Linked DNA regions of Alicyclobacillus sp. SO9. The protein of the gene in region 2 interacts with the protein of the main gene of each other region in a pairwise test. Links are inferred from orthologs where the notes say so. Each region holds a gene or a part of one and is shown on either strand. Other genes may lie near its edges.

Region 1 (16,153 bases), 1.0 Mb from region 2 along the record:
AGAAAGAGCGTCTTCATCCGTGATGGTCGACAGCAGTTCGGTTTCAACCATACCGGGTGATATAATGGTCGCTCGTATGTTTGAACTTGAGGATAGTTCCATCCGTAGCCCTTCTGTAATGGCGCGGACAGCAAATTTGGTTCCACTGTACACTGCTCCGCCCATGCCAACTCGGTGGCCCGCGACGGAAGAGACATTAATGATATGGCCGCTATTTTGTTGTTCCATAATGGGTAGTGCAGCTGCAATGCCGTAAAGAACCCCTTTTATGTTGACGTCAATCATTTGATCCCACTCAGAAAGCTTTCTCTTATTCAGAAAAGAAAGCGGCATCAAACCGGCATTGTTTATCCACACGTCAACAGTTCCGTAGGTTTTCACAGCAAAATCTGCTAAAGACTGAACATCGTCTTTCGCTGTAACGTCAACTGCAAACTGTGTTGCATGTCCGCCTTCATTCACTATTTTTCGCACTGTCTCTTCGAGTCGGTCTACTCTGCGCGCGGACAATACGACCTTGGCACCTGCTTTTGCCAAGCGAACCGCAGCAGCTTGTCCGATGCCGCTGCTGGCACCCGTGATTACAATAACTTTGTTTTCAATCATGTCAAGAAAACTCCTTTATTCGTGTTTATCATTTGTTCCGCACTAGATACAATGGTATCGATTCAATGAGTGTTTGACAACGCATTTTGGCTTGGGATTGACACCGTATTAATCTTGCACAAGAATATGTCTAATCACGTCGAAGGCAGTTCGTTGACGCGTCATACCAGAACTTTGCTTAGGTTCTTCGAAAACTACTGTGTGACGCTAGGAGAAGGTGTGGATAGTGAAAATTAGAGTTCTTGTTGTCGATGACTCAGCGTTCATGAGAATGATGATTACAAAAATGTTGGAGTCAGATCCCGACATTCAAGTGGCAGGCATCGCGCGTAACGGTGTCGATGCATTGCGCCGTATCCAACAGCTCTCACCAGACGTGGTAACCATGGATGTAGAGATGCCTGAGCTGGATGGAATCAGCGCGTTGAAACGCATCATGATGGAGTCTCCAAAACCTGTCATTATGGTGAGTTCTCTGACAAGCAGGGGCGCAGATGCTACCCTGGAAGCACTGAACAGTGGCGCATTCGACTTTATTGCCAAGCCGGACAATCGGTATAACGATATTGCTGGTGTTGCAGAGGAGTTAGTAGCCAAGGTTAAGTTGGCAGCCCAAACCAGTTTACCAATTGCGGGGTCTCGACTTATTAAATTCAGCCGTTCTAACCTTACGGGCAATCGTTTTCATACGGCTGATGTACCTAAGCAATCGCACCAGGTTGTCCAATTGGTTGCAATAGGGACATCAACGGGCGGCCCGAAGGCGTTGGATGTAGTACTCAGAAGCTTCCCGAAGTCAATGCCTTGTCCTGTCCTCATTGTTCAACATATGCCGCCAACGTTTACGAAATCTCTTGCTGACCGTCTCAATCATGAGTGTGACATGGAAGTTGTGGAAGCACAAAACAATGAGGTTTTGCAAAACGGCAAAGCCTATATTGCTCCCGGCAATTTTCATATGACAGTTGTCAATGCAAGCGGAGAATTTCGGATTGTACTAGACCAAGCTGAAAAGCGTAATATGCACCGCCCCTCTGTTGACATATTGTTTGAGTCGTTGGCGTTGCTGAAAGATGTTTTCCGTCATTTGATAATCATGACAGGAATGGGAAGTGATGGTGCAAAGGGTATGTTGGCAGCAAAACAGTCGGGAGCTGTGACCATTGCCGAGGCGGAAAGCACCTGTGTCATCTATGGAATGCCTAAATCGGCAGTAAATCTGGGGTGTGTAGACAAGGTTATTCCTCTGCCGCAGATTGGTGCAGAAGTCCTTGCAATGGTGATGGAACAGCAATGACTGATTGAAGCCCGTTATGCCTAAACTGGAGTCGTTTTTGCCTGCACCTCCTCTTTCTGTTGAACCAGATGCTGGCCCATACGACTTTCGTTATTCATTACTGGTGTTATTCATTACTGGTGTATTCGTAAAAGAAGTGTTCGTAGTCCGTTATTGAACTGTGGTAGGTTTGTCTGTACGCACTCGCAAAAGATTCCTGACTTGAGGCGAAGACAAACTTTTGAAACGCCGCCAGACCGTAATCGGAAATGAGTTCGGAAACAGCGGCAAAGTCTTCAAATTCCAGGTTGTATTTCGTTTCTTTAAATATCTCTGCTTCATTTTGATTTAATGGAGCAATTCCGCTGGTTTGGGCAGCGTAATCCAAGTTGTAGTAGTTAGAATTGGAGAGTTGGCTTGAACGAGACTGATTGAACTTACTTTCTGCATTCATACCATTGTACCAGGCAAATCCTTCGTTGACCCACACAGGAACGGAAACCGTGTCTGCGTTTAGGACGGCATGAGTCAACTCATGAGTAAGATAATTTGCTAGTTCTGAGTTCGCGTAGTGAGATACTCCATTTTGGACATACCGGTATTTGTAGATAGGTATGAAGGCAGTCGTCTCATTTGCGAAACCGTTCAGTATAATTCCGTCTCGTGTGTTCGCCGCGAGTGGAAAGTATTTTTTAACAGCCTTTTTGAACTGGTCTCTACTATTAAAAAGCAGGATGTACAGCGGCTTGTTAATACCGTGGTTGATATCGGCATTGAGCGCCGGAATACTGTAGTTCTGGAGTATAAATATCACGTCATGAATATCGGACGGAGACACAGTTGAATCCGCTGTCTTAATGACTATGTTTTGGTTCAGAGAAGGTTGAAAGACAGACAACTGGTTCTCGGTCTTTTGAGTGGGCAGAGGTATCAGTTTTTGACGCCGTGCAGAGACGGTAAGAGTCGTTGGCACTAGCAGTATCAAACACGCAATCAGGACGCTGATGAACTTGTTCATATATGATTGCCTCCTCTATATCAGGTATGGCAGATACTCCCAATGGACGCTGTGTCTGATCTTAAAAAAAAGAAAAGCTTCTATACAAAACAGTATATGCGGAAAAAACACCTTTTCTTTACGTGAAATTAATATAATCTTAACATTTTCTTAATAATCAGTAATTGCTTTTTAGTAATGGCTTTTTAGACAGTTTCACCATTTGAATGCAAAGCCAGTGAACTGGTTCCATACAACGATGTATACGGCCGAATAGATGGAAGCCTGGGCTTAGGCAGCACTGGTGTTACTGCAGGAGAATGTCGTGAAGACAGAGAATTACGAAAGTAGCTTGATGCAAGTGGGAGGGGAACCGGAGATATTGTTTGCTTTGTATCAAATGGGGGACTGCAGGTTGACGGACGTCATGGGTAAGAGGGGGGAATGCGGGGTGGATGTTGACTGGTCGCAAGACAATCGGAAAATTGACGTACATAAGCTTATAAATCAATTTTCGGAGGCTTTTTTTGCGGTGGACAAGGATTGGAATTTCACCTTTCTCAACAAACTTGCGTGTGAACTGCTGGGTCGACACTGTAGTGATTTAATTGGGAAGTCCATATGGACCGAGTTTCACGAAGCGCTGGGGTCTGCATTTGATGACGAATATCACCGGGCTGTAGAAGAACGTAAAACGGTTGAATTTGAGGAGTATTATCGCCCGCTGAAGAAGTGGTTTCACGTACGTGCGTTTCCCGGTGATGAAGGATTATACGTCTACTTCGAAGATGTGAGTGTCAAAAAGGTGATGGAGTCTGAGATAAAACGCAGTCACCAATTGTTGTCACAGGCTCAGGTCATTGCAAACATTGGAATATGGGAATGGGATGTTGTGAACGATGAAATTACTTGGTCAGACGGTGCAATTCGTATCGGGCAGCACCCGCAGCCAACGGGGTCGTCCCATTACTTTTTAAATAACTTCGTGCATCCGGAGGACAGGCATTTGGTGCTTGCAGCCATGCAAAGCGCTTTAGCTGGCCAGCCCTGTGATGTTGAATATCGGTTTCTGCGGCCAAATGGGGACACACGTGTCGTCCATTCACAAGGAATGCTGCTTGTGGACGATGGAGGTTCGCCGGTAAGGATGATAGGCATTGCCAAAGATGTTACACAACGAAAAAAAGTAGAGGTGCAATTAAGGGAAAGTGAAGAGCGCTATCGTACGCTTGTGGAAAACTCTTTAAATGTCATTGCGGTAGTCGATGGTATCAAGTGGATTTATATTAATAAAGCGGGCATGAAAATGTTTGGTGCAGAGCATTTGGATGAGATTACTGGGAGGCCCGTTGCGGACTTTTTGCACCCGGATTACCGAGTGATGTGCAAAGAACAAACACGTTTAGTATTGGTTGAACAGAGACTGCTCCATTTAACAGAAATAAAATGGCTGACCCTGCAGCAACAACTTGTTGAAACCGAAGTTATTGCCGTTCCGTTGTCGTATCAAGGAAAATCCGTAGTCCAATTGATTATTCGAGACACTTCCGACAGGAGGCAGGCACAACAACTTGTCATGCAATCTGAGAAGTTGTCTGCGGTAGGCCAGTTGGCTGCAGGGGTTGCGCATGAAATTCGCAACCCCTTGACATCTTTGAAAGGTTTTCTGCAGGTCTTGCGGTCTGACTACGAAGGTGCAAAACTTGAGTACTTCGACATCATGGAACGAGAACTCAGTCGCATTGAGTTGATTTCCGGAGAAATGTTGATGCTTGCCAAACCTCAGGCTGTAACCTATGAGGAGAGAAAGGTTCAATTTCTTCTACAGGGAGTATTGGCTTTGCTTGAGACACAGGCTCACTTAAAAAGTGTTGAAATTGTAACGGAATACTACTCTAACCCGCTGATCCGCTGTGTCGAGACAGCCATGAAACAGGTGTTTGTAAATCTCATCAAAAATGCAATTGAGGCGATGCCGCATGGCGGTAAGCTTACGATTCGAATCAAAGAATCACACCAAAAGGCCTTAATTCAAATTGAGGATGAAGGGTGCGGTATTCCGGAAGACATTCTTGGGAAGCTTGGGCAGCCCTTTATTACGACGAAGGGAGAGGGCACGGGACTGGGGCTCATGGTCACACAAAAGATTGTCAAAGACCACAGAGGAACAATTGATTTCACTAGTCAAGTCGGCGTTGGAACTATCGTCAACGTGACTATTCCCGGGAGTGAAGACGTCATCAAGGTGTCTTCTGCCGGCGCTTAGCTTCTGATGTTTGCCAATCCACGTACAACGTATTGGTCTTTACATAAATTTTAGCAAACATTTATTGTTTATTTACGTTTCTAAAATATGATCCTCCATAGGGGAGGATGGAAAATGCGGAAATACAATGGCAACCAAGAAAAAAACACCAGGACATTTCAAAACCCGTTAAGAAACCTTGGGGTACAATCAAAAATCTTGATTTCGCTAGCACTCATTTCTATTTTCTCGATGTTAATCCTGAGTTTTCTGAGTCTGAATGTCGTCAACAAAATGGCTGCTCAATCCAGCCGAAGCAAACTGGGCTCCGACGTGAAACTGGGGCTTACACTTTTTGATAATCAATTTAACGGAAGCTGGGATGTCTCAAAAGGAACACTGTGGAAGGGCGGAATTAAACTAAATAACAATGCAGGGGTCGTACAACGAGTCAGTCAAGAACTGGGTGACGCCGTTACCGTTTTCCTTGGGAGTCAACCAGTGGCGACTAGCATCAAGAGCAAAAGCGGAGCAGCCCTCTCGACTCTTAATCCATCCGCAAAAGTAATTCAGGCAGTCCTGAAGCAAAAGAAAGAGTCAGTTGGGAAAGTGAGAATTGCAGGTACAGTGTATGAAGGTGCATACACACCCATCGTAAACAATAAGGGTAACGCTATTGGCATGTGGTTTGTAGGGGTTCCCCTAAATCGATTAATGACCCAAGAGCAGACCTTGAGGAATGAGATTATGGCGGTCGGTTTGGCGCTTCTTCTTGCAGCGCTCTTGGTGGGATGGATTGTCGCACGACGTATTGTCAAGCCGTTGCAGAAATTAGTGGAAGCCTCCCGGAAAATTGCCTCTGGAAATCTATTGAATAGAGTAGAACTACAGTCTCAAGATGAGGTGGGACGACTCGGAGAGAGTTTTAATGTCATGACAGAGTCGCTGCGTGCACTTATCCGGGAAGTTCACTCATCCTCTCAGCACTTAGTGTCGTCTGCTGAAGACTTGACCTCAAATTCCAAAAGCAACCTGAGTGTGAATGAACAAGTAACGGCCATTATGCAGGAGGCTGCAGCAGGAGCAGAACGCCAAGCAAGTGAAGTTGAAGTGATAGTTCAAAGCGTAACGGCCATTTCTGAGAAAATAGACATCATTTCAAGGACTTCATCGGATATGTCAGAGTCTGCTGGACAGGCCTTTGCGCTTTCAATGAGAGGAAATGAGTCGGTAGACACGGTTGTGCAACAAATGGATTCGATTCGTGATTCTGTAGACGCGCTAGCACAGAGCATCAAAGGCCTTGGAGATGAATCGTCGGCAATCGGCGAAATTATCAGGGTTATCACTTCAATTGCCAGTCAAACAAATCTACTTGCTCTGAATGCGGCCATTGAGGCTTCAAGGGCTGGTGAACAAGGGCGCGGCTTTGCTGTGGTAGCAGGGGAAGTCAAGAAACTTGCTCAGCAGTCTGCTGCTTCCGCCGAAGAAATTTCAGAGATAATCCATGTGATTCAGCGAGAAACCCGCCAAGCTGTTTCATCTGTGCAGGGGACTCTTGAAGAAGTTGCTGACGGTATCACGAAGGTTCATTCAACTGGGAACTTGTTTGCGGATATATCAAAATCGATACACGGTGTGTCGGCGCAGACAGAGGAGGTCGCAGCGAGTCTACAGGAAATGACTGCCGGAGCGGAGCAACTGCAGGAAGGCATTCAGACTGTGGCTTCGGTTATTGACACGACTACCAGAGGAATGAAAAATGCAAGTTTTTCGACTGGGCAACAATTATCGCTGCTGGAGAGGACTGCTTCCTCTGCAGCTTCACTCAATAAAATGGCGGAAGGGTTGGAGCAGCAGGTGAGTCATTTTAAAGTAAGTTGACTTGTAGAAGCTGCGAAAAGGGATCTCGAAGATTGGTTGGTGAACGAAATAATAGTATCAAATCCAGATCTGATAGATAAAATTCCGAGTCTCTTCAGAGACACCATGAAACAGTTTGAGGCTGCACATCCTCGTGTTGAGTCAGTTTTGTTTATCGACATTGTGGGTTTTAGCCGATTTGAGCAATTTCATGGCGGTAAAGCTTGTGAAGACGTGCTGCAAATATTTGAAGGCGTGTTGACAGGGATTCTTTTCGAGGGTTATTTACCTTGGTCTGAACTCAAACCAGTCCATTTATTTGATGATAGTTTCGCTGTTGTATTTTGCGGGAATATTGTGCGGCGTGTACACGAGGACATCATCCATAGATTTGTTCGAAACCTGGAAAGCAAGTTTCACGAAGCGCTTCACCGGGAAAACTTTGACCTTCTTAGTCTCCGTTACGGGAGCGCCTCAAGATCCGACGTGCAAAGCGTGAGCCAAGAACAAGTCGATTTGTTTACGCTTGTGACGCAAGCAGGGCGAATTGCTCGGCGATACACTGAAGTCGTCTCCCTTTCCATAGTAGAACAACTGCAGTACATCATAAACGAAAAAGCAGTTACCGTTCACTACCAACCAATTTGGGACCTGAAAGCAAAGACCATTATTGGTTGGGAAGGCCTTGTTCGCGGACCAGATAAATCTGATTTGCAGGCACCAAAAGCGTTGTTTAGTGCTGCGGAACGATGCGGCTGGTTACTTGATGTGGAAAGGCTCTGCCGTAATACGGCAATTCGTGAAGCCCGGATATCGGAGTGTGAGCGCCTGTTTTTGAATATTTCACCAAATATCCTAGCTGACCCGTCGTTTCGTCAAGGTGAGACATTGGCTGTCCTGAAAGCGACAGGACTTCAGCCAAACCAAATTGTGTTTGAAATTACTGAGCATCACGCAATCGAGGACTATCAAGCATTCTTGCAACTCGTCCGTCACTACAAAGAGCAGGGTTACAAGATTGCTATCGACGACGTGGGAGCCGGACATTCCGGTCTCGTCACTTTGATGCAAGTAAAACCCGACTTTGTAAAGATAGACATGTCGCTCATCCAAGGTATTGAGAGTGATCGTACGAAACAAGATATTGTACGAGCAATTCATCAAATTAGCATTGGCTTTTCGGGAGAAGTCATTGCTGAAGGCATCGAGACACCAGAAGAACTGGAGTGTGTTGAGGCTTGCGGCATTCCTTGCGGTCAGGGCTTTCTTCTAGGCAGACCAGGACCATATCCGCAATAACGAAGGTTAGAATCGACGGATCGATGGATAGAGATAGATAGATACAGAAGTAGAGTTAGATAGCGACATGGAGAGAATTCTGGGGTGGAAAGCGCTGGATTGGTAGAGAGTTAGCTGCAAGAGGGTGAGATTTTGACGTGGGACAAGGATGATAACCCTTCGCTGATAAACTTCGCATCCGAATTTGCGGAGAATTGGCCTGGGGATTTGCAGGGTGTTCATATGCATCGAAATGGGAATGCAGAGTCAATCGTTCGGCCCATTAAACAAGTGACTCCAGATACACCCGTATCGCAAATTGTAAAATACTTTACCGAGTTTGAGTATGAGACAGGTGTTGCTGTGGTCAGCGATAGAAAACCTGTTGGGCTGGTCATGAGGGAGAAACTGTTTCAGCGGCTGGCTTTTAAATACGGTTACGCGCTCTTTTGGAATCGTGCCATTTCAAATGTCATGGATGAAGAACCACTCATTGTGGAATTGACGACACCACTTGATGCGGTGTCTAAGATGGCCATGGAGCGGCACCGCGATAAGGTCTACGATTTAGTGATAGTGACACAACGATCTGAGATAAAGGGCGCGTTGACGATTCGAGATGTGCTCAATATTATCACGGAAATGCAGATGGAACTTGCGAGGGAGGCTAATCCGCTGACAGGACTGCCGGGAAACCGCCGTATCGAAGGAGAGATACAGCGGCGCATCAACCTAAGTCGTCCTTTTGCAGTAATCTATGCCGATCTCGATGGTTTCAAGTGGTTCAACGATGAATATGGATTCCTGAATGGCGATATGGTGCTTCGCTTTACTGCTGCAATGCTTCGTGAAACCCTGGGGAAAGCAGGCGACAGGGAAGGCTTCATCGGTCATATTGGCGGTGACGATTTCTTACTCGTGACAGATACAGTTTATACTTGGGATTTGACGCAGACCGTCATCCAGCGCTTTGATAGGGAAGTTTCCCGATTTTATCCTGACTTACCTAAGCGTACGGACTTGAAGCGCGAAGAGAGTCTGGATAGACGAGGCGTTCCGGTGTCGAGGCAAGGCATTTCTATCTCTCTGTCTGTCCTCGAATGTCGGGTCACCTCCTCTAACAATTTGAGTTTTGAAGTGATTTCCCGGTACGCTGGCGAACTCAAAAAGACCGCAAAACGTACATCTGGCAGTACCGCAGTGTGGCAGGTATTGAATGATACCGGACTTGAGAACAGTGTCAGAGCATTGAGTCACGATGACAAGTAACTGTGGTTAGGCACGAACATCCCGTCGAGAAAAATGAATCAGCCCAACAAGAGTAAAAACCACAGAAGACAGAATGACTGTCCAAACGGCTGTGTGAGTGAGATTCCATCCGCTTCCGCTGTCGCTCGGGAGCATTGCCAGCGCTGGCTGTACCCAAGGATAATAGGGGGAGTATGTTGACGAGTTAATAATCATGAGTGATGGAATGGTAAAAATGACGTTGACAGCAAATTGAGCACCAAAGCTTTTCCACCATGTTGAGACCCACAATTGTAAAGCTGCTAAAGGTATTGCGGCCACCCAACCGCCAACGAGACTTTTCAGCATAAGACTCCATGGAACAGGTCCATTGATGTGCAGTAGCACGGACCCTGAAAACAAAACTGAAAAGAACATCAGGATTTGGGATAAGGCAAGAAAAAACATAATAATTGTAAATTTGGCGGAGTAGATGTAGGTCCGTCGGACAGGCAAGGCCAGAATCTGTTTCCAGCCTCCCGCAAGGTGTTCAAATCTGCAGACCAACGACGTCAAGATACCAATCAGCAGCGGAAAGAGCAGCAGTCCATAGAAGGCTGCTGTTACGCCATAGGCGTCGTGCCAGGTAATTTGCTGATGTGGTGTGCGTCGAATGAACCCAATTGTGGTCAGGGACAAAACCGGGGATATGAGTAACGGGATCCACACGCTGGAGTAGCGTATCTTCCTCCACTCGGAACCTAGTACGGGTAAAAACACCATCAGTTGATTCCTTTCTACATTCACTCTATATTGGGTTTACTTTATTTCTTGGCGTTGAAACACAAGCAATCCAACGTTCACAACAAGTACTCCGAAGCCAATGCCGTATAAGACAAACACGGCTGAATAGTGGGGAGACACAGGTGAAGCGATGGCAGGATATACCCAGGGAACCCACTTTGGCAGAAGTGTTGTTGTACTGGCAATAAACCCGACGACGCCTGCAATGAGTGCGTAAACCTGGCTGTTAAAGAGTGTCGAAAGCAAGAGTTGGAAAGCGATTATTCCGTATGAAGCCAGGTATGGGTAAAATCCGTCCTTTAGAATTAGTGCCCAAGGTATTTGACGAGGAAGTCCAAGGCCTAGTCCGAGCAGCCATGTTCCCACAACAGCAAGCGTTGCAGAAACGGCAAGAAACGCGATGAGCCAGAAAAATTTGCTGAGGTATAAAACATAGCGGGGAACAGGGAGTACTAGGAACTGCTTCCACATGTGTCCTTGGTACTCGATGCTGTTCATCATAGATGCCAATACTGCGATACCAAGGACCAGTGTAGGAATTAGAACGACATTGACACTGTTCATGACGGCTCCCCACTTATCCGGTTGTTGGATAAGCCACTTGTAGCCCAGCGTAAAGCGCAGAGTGTTTACCAAAATGACACCAAAGGGGCCGAGAAAAACGAGAAATGTGATCCACGTTTTTCGAAGTTTTACCCAATCTGCAGCAATGGCTCTCCACCAAGGAGCCGACACGCGAAAGCACTTCAAGTTTGTGTTTGGGAAAGTCCTTATCAAATAGTCTCACACGGCCCTCAGTGGGACGAATTAGGCCAAGCAACATGCGAATGGTGGTTTTCCCAGCACCGTTTGGACCAAGAAAACCATAAATACTGCCTTTGGGCACACTCAGATTCAGTTTATTTACAGAGAGCTGGCGCCCGTACTTTCGGGTTAGATCCATTGTCTGAATCACAGTTTCACTCACACTCAATCACCTCATATCCAAGGATAGAGGGTCAAGTTTACACACTGTTTAAGGCTTCCTTAACAGGAGCTAAACTTTTCTGTGAACAGGAAGGTGGCAATTCAATAACAATGAAGGTATGTTGGAATAAGGATGTCAGCTGAACAAGTAGTCAATTTTTAAGTATTTCATTTTGCGGCGGCAGAGTAATCGTAATGTTTGTGCCCTCGCCCGGTACACTATGCACGTCAATTTGCCCGCCGTGTGACTCAATTAACTGCTTGGCAACGGCTGTTCCCAAGCCGCTGCTTTTACTGTGTTCCGGATTGGTATTTGTCCCGCGGTAATAGCGATCAAATAGGTGCTCTACTGTTTCTTCGTCCATTCCGCGGCCGTTGTCCGAGATGGAAATTTTGACTCCTGAATGGATGTAATCAAAGGCGTTCACGGGTTTCACTTGGACTTTAACGCTGGTTTCAGGTGGATTGTGGAGTACTGCATTGGACAGCAGGTTCTCGAGAGCTCGGCCAAGCCAATGTGTATCAAATGGATATATGAGGTAATCAGAATAGCTGTTGAAAGTGACCTCCTGATGCTCATGGGTCTCAGTATTTATCAGTTGGATAACGAGCCTTCGGACAAATTCCACAATGTCTTGAGGGCGACGTTCCAACGGCAGGTCTTCATTCTTTAGCCGGAACGTCAGATTTAAATCTTCGATTAGGTTCTCCATGTATTCGGCTTTTTCGGAAACAATCTTGGCAAACCCTCTCGTCTCGGCTTCCGTCCAGCTATAGTCGACTGCCGACAACAGGTCACCATACCCTTTGACCGTGGACAGAGGTGTCTTTAAGTCATGGGATACGCCTGTAATCCACTCTTCTCGGGTTTGCTCAAGTTTCCTGTACTCCGCCTCATTTCGGGCCAAGGTTAAAGATAAATTGTTGAGCGCTGCGAGCACTTCTCTATAAACCTGGTAAGAGCGGCGTATTTTACCAGACGCGTTGCGGCTTCTCGGAGTGCCGCTGGTATCCTTGGGTTCATCGAATGTGCCAGTTGCCAGACCTTGGAGCCATGACATCATGTGCAGCAAGGGAGCGCCGAGGCGCCGGCCAAACAAGAGTGCCACGAGCAGCGGCAGGCCGACTAGGGATAATCCAAACGCGAGGATGAGTTGAAGCAGAGATACTCCTGAATATGATTTGGCCTTCTCTCCAACAATCCACGTGATGGATTGTCCGTTCAGCTCTGCATACCACGTGTGGAGTGTGTAGCCCAAGTCGGATTTGCTGTGTTCGTAGACCAGGTACCCTGGACTATAGTGAGTAGGAATGTTGTTGGGAACGCGGTAAGCATATATTTGTCGGCCGTTTCCATCAAGGACTTGCAACCAATCACCGGCGTGAGCGACTTTGCTCAATACGGTTGGCGCAATGCTGACGGTACTGCCAGTTAGGGTTGTGTACTTCGGAATATGCTCCAAAATCGACGCAGCAGTAACTCGTTCCTTGGATGAAAAGTCGATGGTTGCTCGCCTCGCAGCGACCATTATTCCAATGTAGACGACGCTCTGCAATACCACAAGCAGTCCGAGTTGCAATAGGAATCTCATCGTCAGTCGAGTCTTCAGGTTCATAGATGGTCACCGGATTCAAGTGTGACTTTCGCTTTTTGGGGGGGATAAACAAGCTTGTATCCTAAACCTCGAACCGTAACAATGTATGAAGGGTTGCCTGGGTTGGCTTCAATCTTTTCTCTCAACCTACGAATATGTACCATAACGGTGCTGTCATCACCAAGACTGTCTGCACCCCAAACCACTTCGTAAAATTCGTTGCGGCTGAATACATAATTAGGGTGTTTGCAAAGAAATACAAGCAACTGGAACTCTTTTGCAGGGCAGTCGACATCTCGTCCATTGACCACAAGGCGCGCAGCGTGTTCGTGAATTTGGAACCGCCCCAAGTCAAGAACCTTGTCATCTTTCGTGGCCGCGGAGGTATGGTCTGTCGGTATGAACGTTCGCTCACCTGGGCTGTCGGGGGAAAGGCGGCGGCGCAGATGCGCCTTGAGCCGCGCTACAACTTCAAGTGGATTGAAGGGCTTTGTAATATAGTCGTCTCCGCCCATTCCGAATCCCATTAATTTGTCCAAATCGGAACTGCGGGCCGTCAGAAAGAGAATCGGAGAGTCTGTGATTTCACGCAGCTTTTGCGCGACGAGAAAGCCTTCCATATCAGGGAGCATTACATCCAGCACAACAATGTCCGGATGGGTCAAGTCACACAATTCTAGTGCCCGATTACCGCTATGGGCAACATGTACTGATGTGAAGCCTTCTTTTGCGAGCACAACTTTAAGCATGTCCACAATGGATTGTTCGTCGTCGACAAGCAGGATTGTCGCTTCTGACAGAGTTGCCATCTTGTCACGCCTTTGCACACTTGATGCTGGAAAAGGCAGGTCCAGAGATGCCGTGAGACTGTGATTCGTGAGACTGTGATGCCACGTACACACAGCAGTGTTTCTCTGTTTCCAGTATAGTGCATTTTCCTCTGTTCTATCGACCTATTGGAGAAAATGGACAATCTGGAGCTGTACGTCACGAGTGTACACTTATCGCTCCAATTATACTGCGCGGTGTGTCTGCTATTCGTCCGTCCAAGTCAAGAATCTTTATCGGCCATGTGGGGTGATGAAGGCTACATTTGCGAATCTCCGCTTCGAGACAAGCGAATTCTAAGCACAAATACGATTGCCAGCACACTGGCTGTCATGCTCACCAGGAACATACTGGAATAACTGCCTGACCAGGACACAACAACCCCGGTAAGTGGAGCTGCAATGAGTAACCCGGCTGCTTCCATAAGCGTATTGAGACCAAATAATCCGCCGCGCAGTTGTTCTTCTCGTTTCTCATTTTGGACAATTTGATGGAGCAAATCCGTAACAAGTGCAAAGGACACGGTTAGGTTGACAGCCCAGAAGACGCCTTCAATTGCAACGACAATGTAGACGCCTGTCATTGAGTGAATAAATAGTCCTGCGAGGCTGACCAAGCCGTATAGTCCCAAAGCACTGGACAACATAAGTTTAGGGGAAACCCGTTTGTACAATTTACCGACGACAAAAGCTGTTACAATGCCGGTTCCAGTATAAAGGGCCATAGCCAGAGCCGCATCTATTTGTTTGCCATGGGCAACATGTAACACGAAGAGTGTAAAAAAGGAGGCCATTGATTCGTAGGACAACCAGCTTAAAAAATGTACCGTAAAATACAGAACAAGATTTCTGTGCCGCAATGTTCTGTATGAGAATCTCGGTTTGTTTCTAGCATCCGTTTTCTGAACGACAGCCTCTGGTACACCGATTACAGTTGTCAATCCGCCGAGAACCATGATTGCTGACGTAAGAATAAAGGCTCCTGTGTGAGTAAAGGTCCAGACCATAGGAATGACAAGGAATGCTGCAAGATTCCCCACTAGCCACCATAAGTTCAAGTATCCGGACGCGACACCCCATTTGGACGCCGGAACAACTTCTGGCATCCACGCCTGATAAGGACTCATGGAAGTCTGTTGGAAAAGATAGAAGATGACAATGACTATCATTGCAAGAAGAGGTTGATGAAGAAAATAGAACAACAACCAAGCTAAAGCTGCCCCGGGAAGACAGATGGCTACATAGATTTTTCGGCGGAAACCAGGTTTCGTTGTGTGGTCGCTGAGCCATCCAGCTAATGGGTTCATAATCAATCCCAAGAGTCCTTCAAGGCCCAAAATTAGTCCAATGAGAGGCTGCGAAATGTGAAGATTCTGAAGCATCGGGCTCGTGAACACCTTATTTGCCCCATATCCTACATTGCGGCCAAGACCTGCCATGCCCAACAAGTGGATAGTACGTGATTTAAATGTTTTTTCTTTTGACACCCATGCAACCCCCTCATTTATCTGTATCTTGCTTATTACACCTATCCTACTTTTCTTTCATTAATCTTGCGTTGAGGTTTTCTTAAGGCTTTGTAAAACCAGGTGCTAACGTGGAAGTTTCAGGGTCTATCCGCGCAACTCAATATCCGGTCCAAACAAAAGGTCTATTGCCTATTTTTGCTTTCTTAGTTCACGCAGTGAGTAAAATGTGTCCCTCCAGCGAATACCTCCGTTTACAGCAGTAAGCATTGCAGCTCGTACGAGAATGCAACATAAAACTGGGGCTGACAATGGGACTGTGATGGACCACAATGCGGACACACCGCTGTACTTTCTTGTCATGTAAAACAAGTAGGTTTCCATTGCCCAGGCCAAGGCGAAAATACCTCTTGTCCATCCGGCAGACAAAATTGTACCAACGGCAGGCCCACTATAGAATAGAAGCATGGCTGCCATTGCTGACGAAAAATACCAATACCTATAGTGAAAAGGTGCCAAAGCGTTTTTTTCGAGCCCCAGTGTCATTTCAGACAAGGTTTTGTACCACTCAACGGACAGAAGATGTGTACCGCCTGCAAACACCTGCTTAAAACCAGCTTTCTTTATGACGGAGCCAAGCGCTAAATCTTCATCCGTCCGCATTGCCACGCTGCGGTGTCCGTCTACGCTGTCATAGGCTTGTTTTTGAATGAGATTAAAGGCCCCTATACCTACCGACGCAGATGAATGAGAAGAATCTGCATTTTGCGGCCTAAAGGCTAGAACCACGTTGTACAGAAAGAAGTAAACTACAGACCGCAGCCAAAATCCCTTTGCAATAATACGCGGTGATAATGCTAAATGAGTTATGTTTCTTGTTGTGACATACTTCATTGCAGTTTCCACTGCATCACGCGTAAACGCCACATCGGCATCCGTGAACAGAAGCCACTTTCCGTTCGCTTGCCGCGCAGCTGTCCACAAAGCGTATGTCTTTCCCAAC
Region 2 (16,308 bases):
AGGAAAAGGTCTCATTCCAAGGACTGCCTGCCCGTATCTGCTGGCTCGGTTACGGTGCACGGGCGAAATTTGGCTTGGCCCTCAATGAGATGGTGAGAAGCGGGGAGTTGTCCGGGCCTATTGTGATTGGACGTGATCACCTGGACGCAGGCTCCGTCGCCAGCCCCAACCGCGAAACCGAAAGCATGCGGGACGGCAGCGACGCCGTGGCAGACTGGCCGATTTTGAACGCCCTCATCAACACGGCTGCAGGCGGCAGTTGGATCTCGGTCCACCACGGCGGCGGCGTCGGCATGGGCTACGCCATTCACGCAGGCATGGTGGTTGTGGCAGACGGCACAGATAGAGCAGCACGGAAGCTGGAACGGGTGCTGACATCAGACCCTGGCACAGGCGTCATGCGCCACGTGGACGCAGGCTACCCAAAAGCCATTGAAGTGGCCAAGGAGAAAGATATTTACATTCCCATGTGGAGAGCACAGGAGGGGTCCAGTGACAAAGGTTGATTTGATTATCAAGAACGCAAAAGTCGCAACGCTGAGTTCGCCGGTCGGCACGGGTGCATCCGCTGGAGCAGGCGAAGGGCTGACCAGCAGGGATGGCAGCGGATCGCCTGCTGCTGCACCAACCGACGGCCAGACTCCCGAACTGGGGAACGGTGCCGGCGAAGCGAACGTCCAGCCTGGCGAAGGGCTGACCAGCGGGCCGAAGCGCGGGAGCGAGATGCGCGACATTGGCCTGATTGAAGACGGTGTTGTAGGCATCCGCGGCGAAGACATTGTTTTCGTCGGAACGGCACATGAGTTTGAGCGCGCAGACATCTCAGCACATGAAACCCTGGATGCAGGCGGGCGTCTTTTGACGCCTGGCCTGATTGATCCGCATACACACCTTGTCCACGGCGGATCCCGCCAACAAGAACTAGCCATGAAACTAGCCGGCAAGAGCTATTTGGAGATTCTCGAACAAGGCGGCGGAATTCTATCCACCGTGAAGTCCACCCGGGCTGCCAGCGAAGAGGAACTGGAAGCGCAAGCCCTGCAGTCTTTACACACCATGCTGGAGCAGGGAACAACAACAGTGGAAGCCAAAAGCGGCTACGGTTTGGAGCGAGAGACAGAACTAAAGCAATTGAAAGTTGCCAACAAGTTGAACGACCTCCAACCCGTTGAAGTCGTTTCCACCTTTCTCGGGCCGCATGCACTGCCGCCGGAATACAGGTCTCACCCGGATGAATTTCTCGACTTGATGATTGAAATGCTGGATGAAATTAAGGAAGAAAAACTGGCTGAGTTCTGCGATATCTTCTGCGAATCTGGCGTATTCTCCGTGGAGCAGAGTCGTCGTTTTCTCGCTGCCTGCAAAAACAAGGGCTTCGACATCAAAATTCACGCAGACGAAATTGAACCCTTAGGCGGTACAGAATTGGCTGCAGAACTCGGGGCGACTTCCGTTGAGCACCTGCTGGCTGCATCTAAAGAAGGTCTGCAGGACATTGCCAAGTCTGGAACCATCGCGGTGATTCTACCCGGCACATCCTGGAACCTAAGGTCACCCAAACACGCCGACGCCCGTTACTTGATTGACGAAGCCAACGGCGCTGTGGCACTGGCAACAGACTACAACCCAGGCAGTTGCCCGACCGAGTCCCTGCAACTGATTATGGCCTTTGGTGCCAACCTGTTGGGCATGACACCTGAGGAAATTTTGACCGCAGTAACGCGGAATGCTGCCTATGCCATCGGCCGCGGCCATCGCATTGGTACCATAGAAGTCGGTAAACAAGCAGACTTGTGCCTGTTTAATACAGATGATGTAGCCTATATCCCCTACCACTTCGGCATCAACCATGTTGACTGCGTGTTCAAGAAAGGACGCAAAGTGGTCTCAGGCGGAAAGCCCATTACCGACTAGCAGCGGGCAGAATATGCAGGAAGGATGTGAGTAGAAGCGTGATCGACAATACAGAAAAGGCAGGAAGCCGTTTTCGCGATAAATATGATCCCAAAGTGGCAGATTGGATACAGGCCTATGGCGGTGGCGGTACCAACGGTACGAGTCAGACCGGTCACACGGCTCACACGGATCACATGGGTCACGCGGGTCACGCGGGTCACGCGGATGAAGGTCCGGCGGAATTTGATGCGGCTTTGCTGGGAGCCCCGCTGAGCAAGACGTCCATCAGTCACTCAGCAGCCTTTCAGCTCCCAGATGCAATCCGCAAGTCATTCCAGGCGTTTACGCCGTACAGTGTGCACCACCGCCTCAACCTGGCAGACCGACTCCGCGTGGTCGACATCGGCAATGTCCAGATGCACAAGACTGACTTGGGGCTTTGCCAACAAAATATTGAGGCAGCTGCAAAGTCCTATTGGCAGCAGCATCGAAAACCCCTCGTGCTGCTGGGCGGTGATCACTCCATCACAGGCGCCTCCATCCTCGGCATGACGGAAGCCACCGGCCTGAGCTGTGGAATTGTCCACTTTGATGCGCACCACGACGTTCGAAACCTGGAAGACGGCGGACGGACCAACGGGACACCCTTCCGAACTCTGCTTGAAAGTGAAGCCATTGACGGGCACAAACTGGTTCAAATTGGACTCCGTGATTTTACCAATGCACAGGCCTACCACGAATATGTCCTCCATCACGGTGCCACTGTCTACACCGCACGCGATGTACGCAAGCAAGGCCTGCTTGAATTGGTCCAGCAGAGTTTTGACATAGCCAGTAAAGGTACCGATGCGGTGTATGTCAGCTTTGATATGGACGTGCTCGATCAGAGCTTTGTTCCAGGCGTACCCGCCCCCAGCCCAGGCGGCCTGGATATCTGGGAAACCATTGAAACACTGGAGTGGCTCGGTCAGCAATCAAATGTAGAAGCTATGGATGTGGTCTGCGCAGATCCAAATCAAGACTTTCGCGATTTGACAACCCGGGTTGCAAGCACCTTGGTCCTCTCCTTCTTGACCGGCCTCGCACTTCGCCAACCGTAACATTTGCGGCCCGATCCCGGTTGCATTCACGGACCCGGGCCCCGCTGGGCGCTGCCCGGGCTCAATTGCGGACCCAGGTGAGACGTTCGGAGCCCGGCTACACCGGCGCTGCCCGGGCTCAGTTGCGGACCCAGGTGAGACGTTCGGAGCCCGGCTACACCGGCGCTGCCCGGGCTCAGTTGCGGACCCAGGTGAGACGTTCGGAGCCCGGCTACACCGGCGCTGCCCGGGCTCAATTGCGAGCCCAGGTGAGACGTTCGGAGCCCGGGATACGTTGACACTTTTAGAACCGGCGACATTTGTTCAGCCCGGGACATAATTAGAGGTATTACACCAACACAACAAAGAGAGATAGCAGAGGAACGAAAAACAGCAGGAATCTCGTGTTTGCATTCACAGGCGTCTTGGGCACATAGTTTACGAGGTGATAAAACCACTTTTCATCTCTTGTATCCAGCGAGATATCCGTGAGGGCAGGGATGTCAGAGAGATACAATCGAGTTGGCGACGGTTCTGCATCGCAGAACCGCACCGTGTAGGTTCGGTTGCCACGGGGAGTGCGATTGGCCGAAACCCTAGCAGTCTCCGAAGACCCTGCAGTCTTCGAGGTAAGTGAAGCCCAAGATGATTTGCCAGTTACCAATTCCCGCTTAATTCCGTCAGCGCCGGCCGTTCCGCTCGTCCCTGCCGGAACAAATACATGGAAGACTTTAGCTGATGCCGACATGTCCACTATAAACCCTGTGAGAGGCTTGTCTCCATCTAAGCAATAAAAATCTACCCAGTCTCCTATGCAAAGAGAATGCTCCCGCACCAGTCTCCCTCCCTTTCATTCGATTGATTGTTCACATTGGAAATTGCGAAGCCACAGCATGTTGGCATATTGGATGCGTTTGCGCATCCATACAATTAGGTTGAATTGACTGTCTGGATGCCTTGAAAAACGAGATCTCGATTCGACGTTCTATGTTCGAACGACACATCAGAATTTGATATTAGAGTTTGAAGCCAGGATTTGAGATTAGGGTCTGAAACCAGGATTTGAAGCCGGGATATCAGTCTCCGATATGATATACCTACGTGTCAAGAAGTTTATATCAGAATTATCGGTTTATTTATTTAAAAGTATACACAATGTTCACAATAACGTCACTAAATATTTGATTATGGTATTGCTTTTTTGTTGAATTACGTTCCGTAGCGGAATCTATGTGTAAGATGGCCTGCCTGCGAGCTAGCTCGCCGGGACAGGACGGGCACAGGAGAGGCGTGGCAGGGGCGGTGCTGAGAACCGCGAAATCCCACTACAGAGGGGTGTGATGCGGGCGAGGCTGAGCCAATAGAGATCCGAGAAGCGCTTATTGCCTGAAATCAGGTCCCCGCCATCAAAATAAGCGCGCGAGACAAGCTTATTCCCAAGGCAGCCATCGGATCCCAGGGCCATTCGGGTGCTTAAGCACTTCGCAGGAGCTTATTTGTGTGTGCGTGTCGCCTCAATGCCATATAAGCGTCTCGTGGATCGCTATTTCTGCTGATCAGCTCCCGGGGACCACCCACCGTCACATTTTCGTCACATCCGAACCACTTCAGATACTAATTTATGGCGGATTTGTGAACGGAGGGGTGTGATGTGGGCGGGGCCTCGACAATAGAGATCCGAGAAGCGCTTATTGCCTGAAATCAGGTCCCCACCATCAAAATAAGCGCGCGAGACAAGCTTATTCCTAAGGCAGCCATCGGATCCCGGGGCCATTTGGGTGCTTAAGCACTTCTCAGGAGCTTATTTGTGTGTACGTGTAGCCTCAATGCCATATAAGCGTCTCGGGGATCGCTATTTCTACTGATCAGCTCCCGAGGACCACCCACCGTCACATTGTCGTCACATCCGAACCACTTCAGATACTAATTTATGGCGGATTTGTGAACGGAGGGGTGTGATGTGGGCGGGGCGTGGACAATAGAGATCCGAGAAGCGCTTATTGCCTGAAATCAGGTCCCCGCCATCAAAATAAGCGCGCGAGACAAGCTTATTCCTAAGGCAGCCATCAGATCCCCGGGCCATTCGGGTGCTTAAGCACTTTGCAGGAGCTTATTTGTGTGTACGTGTAGCCTCAATGCCAGATAAGCGTCTCGGGGATCGCTATTTCTGCTGATCAGCTCCCGAGGACCACCCACCGTCACATTTTCGTCACATCCGAACCACGGCAGATACTAATTTATGGCGGATTTGTGAACGGAGGGGTGTGATGTGGGCGGAACTGAATTCTTCCTCCCTTCGCTTCCTCCCTTCGCTTCCTCCCTTCGCACATTTTCGTTCATTGTCCCTGAAGCCACGCCTTCCTCTTCCTCTTCCTCTTCCTCTTCCTCTCGCTGCACCGCAATCACTATACTCAACATCCTCTGGATGCAGTACAATCCATACCATGCAGTACAATCCATACATACTGACTCTTCATTCCTCATGCAGAAAGAGTGATACAGGTGTTCTACTTTTACATCGTAAAATTCATTGAGAGCCTCTTCTTGTTGCCAGGACTGTTTATTGTTTTACTGCTGGTTGCAGCGGCATCCATATTGTGGTCAAGCAAGCGAAGGGACGCGGTCAACTCTGCACCGACAGACAACGCAAACTCTCGCCACGAACCGTCCATACGCCTGCCGAAAGGGCGATTCCTCAGAGTCCGTGTCTATGCATCCTTCGTCATCGCCGTTGCCTTAATTCTCTACCTCTCTTCTACCTCGTTCGTCGCCTATGCTTTAATACGCCCCTTGGAACAGAGCTACAGTCCTCCCAAAACGCTGAATGGGGACGCGCTGGTAATGCTCGGGGCCGGGGCAACCTTTGGTACACCGTCTATTACCTCATTAGGCAATCTTTCGGGAGATGGCGCCAATAGATTGTTAACAACGGCCCTTTTGTACAAGGAGACGCAATTGCCTATTATTCTAACGGGTTTGCCTGTCCGCGACGGCACCTCTCCTTCACTCATTGCGAAGGCCAATTTGGTTCGTCTGGGAGTCCCCTCTAACCGTGTATTCATAGACAACCACAGTCTTGATACGAGGCAGAATGCAATTCACACCAAGGCAATTTTGAAGCACCTTGGCCTGTCGCATCCAATACTAATCACCTCCGCATACCACATGCGCCGTGCGGTGTTGGACTTTAGGAATGCAGGTGTACAGGTTCTTCCTTTCCCATGTGGTTACTACGCTAATGAAGACAAATCCATTAGCTACAACAGTTTTTTCCCGTCTGCTGACGCGCTCAAAATAACGGAAACGGCAATCCATGAGTATGTAGGAATTCTGGCGGCAAAAATGAGAATAGCTGGGTAATCCCAATAGCTTGACCGTCGGGCACAGAGCCAACGATTGAGCTGATCACGGAGTGGACTAGTCATTAATTTATGTCTCTGATTGATTCCCGGCTGAATTTGAGCCAATATAAAGAGGATTCCACTTTGTTGAGAAATGAGGCAGTGTATTCGGTGCTTGGGCATAGAGAACCGCTATATTTACAAGTGATAGAAGAAATACAGCAGAAACTTTCGACAAAGGAATGGGACATTGGCGAAAAGATCCCGTCCGAAGATGAACTATCGGAAATGTTCGGCATATCAAGGGCTACACTGCGTGAAGCCGTCTCGTATTTAATACAGCGCGGCGTTTTGGAAAGACGACGAGGGGTTGGTACTTTTGTCAGTACCAGAATCCAAGGCGGACTTGAGAGCTTGGTCAGTGTTACGCAATGGATAGAAAAGCATGGCTACAAACCCGGTACAAAGAATGTAGAATTTTCAACGCGTGCTATCACTCGCAAGGAAAAAGAGCTGTTAAAGAACTGGGATATGGAAGAAGTAGGCGTAATTCGCCGTATTCGTACCGCGGACGATGTTCCAGTAATGCACTGTGTAGATATTTTGCCGCTTCAGTATATGCCTGCAAATGAGGCCGACATGGGTGAATCTCTCTTTGTCTATTTAGAGACAAAGTTTCGTGAAATCGTTACGACTGCTGACACGTCAATTGACGTAGGACACCCGTCGCAAGGCATTGCAGAAAAACTCGAAGTCCTTCCGGAAACCGCGTTGTTGCACCTTCATCAGGTACATCTGAATCAGAAAGGATTTCCGCTTCTGATTTCTGAAGATTATTTCCTTCCCAGTCGCTTTCGCTTAGAAATTTTCCGTCGAAGATGGTGACTTGCTGTTCCCTCTGCAAAGCGGAAAGAGGATCTGGAGTTACTGGGCATGTCCCAGGGCTCCCAAACTTACAGCAACAGGAAGTCTCCACCAACAGTTCTCACACCTATGCCAATGTCCTCTAGTTCTGGGCGTGCAGAGAAAAAGCCAATCACAATCAAACCCACTTATTCAATCGTATCATTCGGTATTCAGCGAAACTGTAGCGACTACAGTTAATAAAGGCAATTCGTCCGCTTATTTTTTCCTTCGATCACGCTGGCTCCCGGCGGCCCAGGCGATCCCGGGAATCCCGCCGCGCCCCTTGCCTGCCGGCCTCGCCTACGCGCCTTGCCTGCAAGGCCGTTAGTGCCTGAAAAGATCACTAATCCTCCAAGCCGCGATGCAATTGTGATCGCAATGATCCCTAATGCCACTTGCCGAAAACTTTAGTGTCATAAATGCGCACTAATCTGGGTAGCGTCAAAATGCAGCGTGGATAATAGGGAGCATCGGGATCCCTATTCTAAATCGGCCATTGGCCATAGGGATCGAATCGATCACTATCAGTTAGCGGATATTGTGATAGGGATCAAAAGGATCACTAAGCAAATGTGAATGTGACAAAAACAGACTCGATGAATCTGACCGCCTGCAACTGTTCGGGTGCCTGCGTCAGACGCACCCTCTTCGCGACTCAATTAGGAACAAAAGGTACACAAAAGGAGAAATAAAGCGGAATCATGCGAAAATAAAGACTAATTCGGTCAAACAACTCCGCCAGCCTGCTTCCATCCTTCCGAACTTCCATCCTTCCGAACTTCCATCCTTCCGAACTTCCATCCTTCCGAACTTCCATCCTTCCGAACTTCCATCCTTCCGAACTTCCATCCTTCCGAACTTCCATCCTTCCGAACTTCCATCCTTCCGAACTTCCATCCTTCCGAACTTCCATCCTTCCGAACTTCCATCCTTCCGAACTTCCATCCTTCCGAACTTCCATCCTTCTGAACGTAACCTAACCTAACATCCTATGGCCGCCCCATAGTTCGGCTGGCAGTCAGTTTGGCAGGACCTGAAGTTCCTGATAGGTGTTATACATTTCCGGTTTACACTTAATCTTCTTTTTTCCTCTTCTCAAAGCATTATCGATGGATTTTTTACTTTGCAGTTTGAGAATTTTCTGTATTTCTTCGTAGGTGTATCCATGGATATAGAATAGCTTCAAGCAATCGCGCTCCAGAGTGGTGAAATCTCCGTTCATTAAGTATTGTTGCACGGAGGAGAGTGCGGTGCGGCGCAGAAAACCACTTTCAGCCGATCCCGCTTTCGGCAACTCAGTCAGGACCCACTCGAAGGTACCTTCCTCTTCTTCTGTATCCAGCCGAATTGCCGTTCTATTGGCGTAGGATTTCTTGCTGTACATGTAACGACGGATACGAGCCTTAATATGGTTTGAGGCTACAAACCGACAATACGCCGGAAAGGAGAGTTTGTTTGGCTCAAACTTTTTCACGGCGTGCCAAATTTCAATCCGGAGCCACTGCTTAATCTCATCGCGTTCCACAGGCCACTGCCTGATGAACTTGTTGACAAGCCAGTCGAGCTCAGACTCCATTGTTTTAATAACATACTGTAGGTCTTGGTCGTTGGTCTTAGCCGATATCGCCTTCTCGTCTATATACATCTTCATCACCCGCTACATTACATTTTTCTTTATACTGCGTTCTCAAAGAAGGAGTTCGGATCCATGATGAGTGCAACGGTTCCGTCGCCCAGAATCGTACCGCCGGAGAACCACTGTACTTCTCGCAACCGAGATCCAAGCGGCTTCAGAACAACTTCAGATTGACCTAACACATCGTCCACTGCCAAGCCGAGTTTACGATTTCCTTTGTGTACAACAATGGTGTACTGGTCCTTCCCGCTATCCATGCCAAAAGCAGAGTTGACTCGAACCAAGGGAACGACTTCGTCTCGCCACTTAAACACTTCTTGTCCGCTCACGGTCTGTACCGACACATCCGCTTCAACTTCAGACACGCTGCTAAGCGGCAGAAGGTATGGGGAGCCGCCGACGGACACCATGAGGCCTTGCATGATTGCCAGAGTCATAGGGAGTTGAATAATGAACTTGCTTCCTTTTCCCAGTTCGCTTTGAATCTCAATGCGTCCGCCCAACGACTCAATCTTTGACTTCACGACATCCAGGCCAACACCGCGGCCAGACAAGTCTGTCACAGTCTCCGCTGTGGAGAAACCAGAAGCGAACAAGAGTTGATAGACTTGCTCATCGCTCATTGCTCTCCCGTCCTCAACGATGCCCCGCTCTATGGCACGTGACAAAACTGCATCTCTGTTGATGCCGCCGCCGTCATCCTCAACTTCAATAAACACGGAGTTTCCTGAAGAATAAGCGCGAAGGAAAATGTGGCCTTGGACAGGCTTACCGGCGGATATGCGGTCCTGTGAGGATTCTAAACCGTGATCGAGCGCATTGCGAAGCATATGCATAATGGGATCGCCGATTTCTTCAACAACAGTTCTGTCCAGTTCTGTCTCCTCACCTGTCATTTCAAAAGAGACTTGCTTGTCCAGTTTCTGTGATGTATCGCGAACCATTCTGGGAAAACGGTGGAAGACGGTACTGACGGGGACCATACGGATACTCATGACAATTTCTTGAAGTTCATTAGAGATGCGGCTCATGTGCGCCACGGTCTCGCCCAGTTCCGTGTGGCCCAAATCCTGTTCAATCTTTTGTAACCTGGTTTTGTCAATGACCAATTCTGAAAATAAGTTCATTAATACGTCCAGTTTTTCGGTATCCACACGAACTGTACTTGAGGCTTTCCGCTTCGATTTTGACGAAGAAGCCCCTTCACTTTTCTGCTTGGCCGCGTCAGCCGTGCCTTCAGCGACAGTAGTGCTGTCTGCCGTCCAGTTCCGAACCGCAACTTCTGCAACACTGGAAACAGATTCAAGCATGGCACGAACGGCTTCTTCCGTCTTGTCCGACCACATAATGAACAACACATCAGTGTCTAGTTTTTCATTGTCAATGTCGGCCATCGAAGGAGAAGTGTATAGGAGTCTATCCTGTCCGCCGACAGCTTCGAACAACATGTACAAACGAGCGCTCTTCATGGCTGTATCCGGGTACAACCGAACCCCTGCTTCATACACGTTTTTTTGCTGGGACAACGCTGCCTCCACAGCAGTCAGGATGTGGTCTTCATTAGAGAGTTTTTCCTGGGGTAACAGGCTGCCTTGATCACTTGTCAGACCAGCTTGTCCAGTCCACTGTTGTAAAACCCGAATCTCCACTTCAGTTACTGATGAAACACGCTTACCAATGGCTTCAATATCATCCTTGGTTGCCAGAACAAACGAAATATCTCCTGTATGTTCTCCTGTTTCAAGTACTGCAGCATCAGGATTGGTGGACAACAGCTCATCTTGATTGAGGCCTTGCAACACCTGAGCCCATCTTGCCATTGGCATGATACACTCTGTTGCAAACCCAATGGTGATGTCATAGACTTGGTAGCCTTTTTCGATGGCCTTCCGTGCAATGGACTCAATTGAGTCCTGAAGCTGCGCGGACGCGGTACCAGATGTGTCCACTGATATCTCCTGCACTTGACGTTCCGCTGTTGCAGAGACTTCCTTCGGAGCCTGTGTTTGTCCATTGGCGAGCCGCTCAACCGCCTGCACCAATTCCCGGACATCTGTCTCTGGTTCAACTTGTGTTTCTTCAATCCCGTCAAGCAGTTGTTCAAGGACATCGAGTGACTGCAGCAACACATTCACAACATCCGTAGAAAGCTCGACACTCCCTTGTCGAATGCCGTCAAGGAGGTTCTCTGCCCGATGTGTAATCTCCCCCATGCGCTGAAATCCCATGGTCATAGCCATACCTTTGATGGTATGAGCCGCCCGGAAGATAGTTGGTACTTGCGCATCGTCCTGTGATTGTTCCATCTCCAGGATGCCGTCGGACCACGACTGCAAGTTTTCCCTGGTTTCATCAATGAACATGGAAAGATATTCACTGCTCATGTTTAGCCCACAACCTTCTTCAAGGCTTCGACAACTCTGGATTCTTCGAAGGGCTTCACGACGAAGTCAACTGCGCCCGCTTGAACCGCTTCAATCACCATGTTTTGCTGACCCATGGCAGATGCCATAATAATCTTGGAATTCGGATCCAGTTGTCGAATTTCCTTGAGCGCCGTCAGGCCGTCCTTTTCCGGCATAGTTATATCCAATGTGACAATGTCCGGATTAAGTGCCTTGAACTGCTCAAGCGCTTCATTTCCGTTGGCTGCTTCACCCACAACGGTGAATCCATTTTTCTCCAACATGTTTTTCATCATCATCCGCATAAAGGCTGCATCGTCTACAATTAATACATTGGCCATCACCCATTACCCCCTGAACAAAATTATTCTGTTACCCCATCTATCATTGTCGCCGCTGGTTGACTCGCACAATGCGAAGCAGGCGTTTGTATATAGATACCAACTCGTCAACCTTCTGTAATGAGCAGGCTAATTCTCATGTCACCCACACTCTCTACCGTTCCCGCCACTGACAAGGCTGTATGAAACCCGCTCAATTTGGTTTGCCCGACCAAAACCGTAGGCGGCGTTACCTCCAGCAGCATTCCTCGTTCTGACATGTTGGTACACATGTTTCCGCCAACCATGTTTCCTATTTCTCCTACGAATGACTCCAGCATCTCTCCCTCTAGAGCCATTCCGTACATCGAAGCGGCCAGTGTGGAGTAGACATCCCGTTTCGCTTCAATGATGAGCCGGCTTGGGTAGTCACCTGCAATGCCAATTAAGACGCCCATTTCCGGTTGGTGAATAGCATTTTTCAGTAATTCTGGAGCTCCAAGATTGACTGGTGATGAAATGACTGTGGTCACTGCGTCCAATGTGCTGTTTAAAATCTCCGTCACTACCGACGATAAGGCCGAATTTCCGCCCATTTCTATATGCCTCCCTCGTGCTGCGAGTAGAATGAATTGTCTTGTCACGATAATGACTACGCTGGGAAGCTGAGCATTAAATTCGTATGAGTGCTATGTACGACGTAGTCTATCAGCAGTTGCCCTGTATTCATCTCCCAAGGATTTGGATATAAAAAATAGCGCCTCAAACACAGGCGCATCTTTAGAGTAAATATACTCAGGCAACTCGGCCGGCATAGTACAAAAGTCCCTTAGCCCCGTAGCTTTGCGCCCCAATGTTTCCATTGGTATGCCGTTTTTCTGAAATTTTATCTCTATTATCCTGCATGATTTATCGAATTTTGTCAACTAAAATCATTTATCAAGACCTATTTTAAAAGGGGATCCGTTCAGTTTTCACCGTTTGAGCACAAACCTCTTCAAACGCAGACCTATTTACAAACGACTTGTTTTATGGTAGTGATGTTACAAGAGTCAAATGTTTGTCTTAAACTTCTGCGTCATCGACTGAACGTCTCACAAGACAATCCATCGACTTCTTGCATTCAATTTTTCAACTTCATTTTTCAACTTTACTTTGAACTTAAAATGAAAAGAGGTGAACATATTGCGGTTAAAGGCGAAGTTTTGGGCTCTGTTCTCCATCCTCGGTTTTTTTGCGGCAGTTAATGCAAGCGTTTGCACATCTCAGGCTGCATCTCAAATTTCTAAACAACAAGCGGAAAACATAGTTTCCAACGCATTTCACCCTGGATCTGTTGAGAAAGCCACAAAGATCTCCAATCAACAAAAGCTGCCGGAATGGAACATTTTATATGCAAACGGTTCCACTGCACTTGTGTCTATGTCCGGAACAGTTGAGCGGTTCTCTTCCATCGCTACTGCGGCCTCTGCCAAAGGAAAAACCACGAACAAACAGGCTGTGGCCATTGCCCGGAAACTGATTCAACAACTGGATCCGTCTCATTCCAAACTCGTAAAATTGGACCCTTTGCATCCAAATGTTTTAAAAGGTGCCCAATTTACTGTGAGTTTTACCAGAGTTGCCAACGGCATCCCGTTTCCGGCCAACGGTTTCAAGGTAGCCGTCAATAAAAACGGATCCATCGGATCGTACAGTCGTACCTGGTCAAACAGCGTGGCGTTCCCGGAGAAGAAAGGCGTACTGTCACAGCAAAACATCATCAATCACGCTGACAATTACCTGACTTCCAGTCCGCACGTAACCTTGTTTTACTACATGGTGCCGTGGAAAAAGACTCCTCAATTACTCGATCTCGTTCAGACCAAAGGCGGACAGGTAGCTCTCTACGCCAAAAACGGAACGCTGGTGACACCGCCAAACAGCAAGCAGTCATCCGTAGCTGTACACATCCCAATCTACAAGCAGGCCTGGTTCAAGTGGACGACAGTGGGTGTTGCATCGGTGCTCCTGGCCAGTGCCCTGTTTGGGGCGGGAGTCAAGTTTGGCCGGAGGAATTTAGGTCACGAAAATCCAAATCCGGCAGCGTAGGAATGTACAGAATACAACAACTTAAGGGCCATGCATTGTGGAGACTTTGCACAACAACCCCGTAACTGACTGGTCAGTTCCAGTCAATTTAGGGGGTATTTTTGATCTGGAAGGGGTCAGAAATGAAATGAAAATGAAAGGAAAACTCGGCAAGCTTTTGGGAAGTTCACTGCTCTTCTCAGTGGTTGCTGTCTCACTTTCCGTAACGCCTGCGTATGCATCAGACTACACAGGCAAAGTGATTTACCAAGTTGTCACCGATCGCTTCTATGACGGGAATACAAGCAATGATAATCCATCATCGAGCCCCAATCTGTTCAGTGCCAATCACAGCAACTGGAAGCTCTATTGGGGAGGAGACTGGCAAGGTATTGCAGACAAAATTCCTTACCTCGCGAACATGGGCGTAGGCGCCATATGGATTTCACCCCCGTATCAAAACATTAATGTACCGGCTGTCTACAACGGCGTGGATGAAGCAGGATACCACGGCTACTGGGGTATGGATTTTATGGTACCAGAGCCCCATTTCGGAGACTGGAGTGCCTTCGACAACCTTGTTAAGACAGCACATTCGTACGGCATCAAGGTCATTATCGATTACGCACCCAACCATACGAATCCCAACGATACCGGTGCATATGGCGCACTCTACGATAACGGAACAAAACTCGCTGATTACCAAAATGACCCCAATGGATATTTTCATCACAACGGAAGTATTTCGAATTACAACAACCTTTACGACGTAGAGTACAAGAACCTGTTTGACTTGGCCGATTTGTCTCAAGGGAATCCTAATGTCGACCAGTACCTCAAGTCAGCGATTGACACGTGGATGAGTCATGGCGTAGACGGCATTCGTTTGGATGCAGTCAAACACATGCCTGCAGGCTGGCTGAAAACCTTCGCCAACCACGTATACACCAATCACAACACATTTATTTTTGGCGAATGGGCCGACGACTCCAGTGCGACCTTGTGGCCGGAAGAAGTGAAATTTGCAAACACGACTGGAATTTCCCTATTGAACTTCAACTTGAATAATGCGATTCGCAGCGTCTTTGCCAACAACGCCAACATGAGCCAACTAAATGACGCCATCAACCAGGATGCAACGGAATTCACGTATCCAAACCAATTAGTCAATTTCTTCGACAGCCACGACGAACCGCGCTTTCTCAGTGTGAACAACAACAAAAACCTCTTCAACGACGCGCTCGTCTTTGAGTTAAACGCGCAAGGAATTCCGGACATCTACTATGGAGACGAACAATACCTCCACAATGACACCAACGGCGGTGGAGACCCGTACAACCGCCCCATGATGAACAGTTGGAGCGAGACCACGACTCCCTACAAAATCACGCAGGATTTGTCCAACCTGCGCAAACAGAATCCAGCTTTGCGCTTTGGCACAAGTACGCAAAGGTGGATGAATAACGATGTCTACGTTTACGAACGAAAGTTTTATAATTCCGTTGTTCTGACAGCCGTCAACAAGAGCACCACAACCTCCTACAATATCACCGGACTGGATACAGCCCTGCCAAGCGGTACGTACCAGGACGTTCTCGGCGGACTGATGGGCGGCCAAAGTCTGACCGTCAACAGTGGTTCAAGCGGCAACAACCCTGCCAATGCCTTCACCCTCGGGCCGAACCAAGCTGCCGTATGGTCATACACGTCTGCACCTTCCAAACCTGAAGTTGGCAATGTCGATCCCGTCAACGGCCAAGCAGGCAACACCATCACAATCGCCGGCGATGGGTTTGGCTCGACTCAAGGCACCGTCAACTTCGGCAGCACTCCTGCCCAAGTAGTGTCTTGGAGCAATACGTCCATCCAGGTAAAAGTGCCCAGCGTCACGCCAGGCAACCAGAACATATCTGTAGTTACCAGTTCCGGGACATCAAACGGCATTGTCTTCAGTGTACTCAGCGGCAAACAGGTACCCGTAAACTTTAAAGTCACCAACGCTTACCCAACCAGCTATGGCGACAACATTTACCTCAGCGGAAACACGCCCGAGCTTGGCAACTGGAGTACAAATACAGGCCTTGGAACGAACACCACCACCTCAGCGTGGGGACCCTTGCTCGATCCCAACAATCCAACTTGGTTCTCCATGGCCAGTGTTCCCGCCAACACAAATCTTCAATTTAAGTTCTTCGACTTGCAGGCCGGCGGAAGTGTCGTGTGGGAAAACGGATCGAACCATACCTATACCACCCCGACAAGCACGGAAAGCGATGTCACTGTCAACTGGCAGTACTAGAGTGCCAGAGTGCTTTGGACGCCCGGGCCGATCCGGTTGCCCGGGGCCGTTCGGCGCTGCCCGGCCGCTCGGGGCGCTCGGGGCGCAGCCCAGCCTCTGCCCAGCCTCTGCCCAGCCGCAGCCCAACCTCAGCCCAGCCGCCGATAAGCTCCTCTCGGATCGCTATTTCACCATTTGCACCGAAATTCGCCAAATTAAGCTCTTCTCGAATGCTTATCCGGCTCCAACACCCCTCTTTCGCACCCCTGGACCGCCGATAAGCTCTTCTCGGATCGCTATTTCACCATTTGCACCGAAATTCGCCGAATTAAGCTCCTCTCGAATGCTTATCCGGCCCCAACACCCCTCTTCCGCAC

The links.
Region 1: the proteins of GI364_RS01770 (region 2) and GI364_RS06230 interact in binary tests that used the Escherichia coli proteins (3 or more experiments, as listed by UniProt). The link is inferred for Alicyclobacillus sp. SO9 from one-to-one orthologs.

Annotation. Positions count from the first base shown.
Region 1 is NZ_CP066339.1:1,409,610-1,425,762, forward strand. What follows is about bases 1-2,867. They hold GI364_RS06230 (protein-glutamate methylesterase/protein-glutamine glutaminase), read left to right. Parts: upstream 1-832; coding sequence 833-1,903; downstream 1,904-2,867. Other genes in these bases: GI364_RS06225 (SDR family oxidoreductase), read right to left, coding at 1-606; GI364_RS06235 (gluzincin family metallopeptidase), read right to left, coding at 2,010-2,867. In the rest of the region: more of GI364_RS06235, read right to left, coding at 2,868-2,900; GI364_RS06240 (PAS domain-containing protein), read left to right, coding at 3,205-5,145; GI364_RS06245 (methyl-accepting chemotaxis protein), read left to right, coding at 5,260-7,008; GI364_RS06250 (EAL domain-containing protein), read left to right, coding at 7,048-8,286; GI364_RS06255 (diguanylate cyclase domain-containing protein), read left to right, coding at 8,419-9,534; GI364_RS06260 (ABC transporter permease), read right to left, coding at 9,541-10,275; GI364_RS06265 (ABC transporter permease), read right to left, coding at 10,312-11,031; GI364_RS06275 (sensor histidine kinase), read right to left, coding at 11,415-12,878; GI364_RS06280 (response regulator transcription factor), read right to left, coding at 12,875-13,657; GI364_RS06285 (MFS transporter), read right to left, coding at 13,945-15,171; GI364_RS06290 (glycosyltransferase family 2 protein), read right to left, coding at 15,343-16,153. UniProt on the Escherichia coli protein: Involved in chemotaxis. Part of a chemotaxis signal transduction system that modulates chemotaxis in response to various stimuli.
Region 2 is NZ_CP066339.1:406,103-422,410, reverse strand. What follows is about bases 8,570-11,591. They hold GI364_RS01770 (chemotaxis protein CheA), read right to left. Parts: upstream 11,243-11,591; coding sequence 8,897-11,242; downstream 8,570-8,896. Other genes in these bases: GI364_RS01765 (response regulator), read right to left, coding at 11,245-11,591; GI364_RS01775 (sigma-70 family RNA polymerase sigma factor), read right to left, coding at 8,570-8,867. In the rest of the region: hutU (urocanate hydratase), read left to right, coding at 1-506; hutI (imidazolonepropionase), read left to right, coding at 649-1,914; GI364_RS01805 (agmatinase family protein), read left to right, coding at 1,941-2,996; GI364_RS01800 (hypothetical protein), read right to left, coding at 3,325-3,810; GI364_RS01795 (hypothetical protein), read right to left, coding at 5,208-5,435; GI364_RS01790 (YdcF family protein), read left to right, coding at 5,478-6,335; GI364_RS01785 (GntR family transcriptional regulator), read left to right, coding at 6,461-7,201; GI364_RS01780 (hypothetical protein), read right to left, coding at 7,948-8,151; more of GI364_RS01775, read right to left, coding at 8,241-8,569; more of GI364_RS01765, read right to left, coding at 11,592-11,604; GI364_RS01760 (chemotaxis protein CheX), read right to left, coding at 11,712-12,179; GI364_RS01755 (YcdB/YcdC domain-containing protein), read left to right, coding at 12,769-13,674; GI364_RS01750 (alpha-amylase family glycosyl hydrolase), read left to right, coding at 13,802-15,952; GI364_RS01745 (hypothetical protein), read right to left, coding at 16,166-16,308. UniProt on the Escherichia coli protein: Involved in the transmission of sensory signals from the chemoreceptors to the flagellar motors. CheA is autophosphorylated; it can transfer its phosphate group to either CheB or CheY.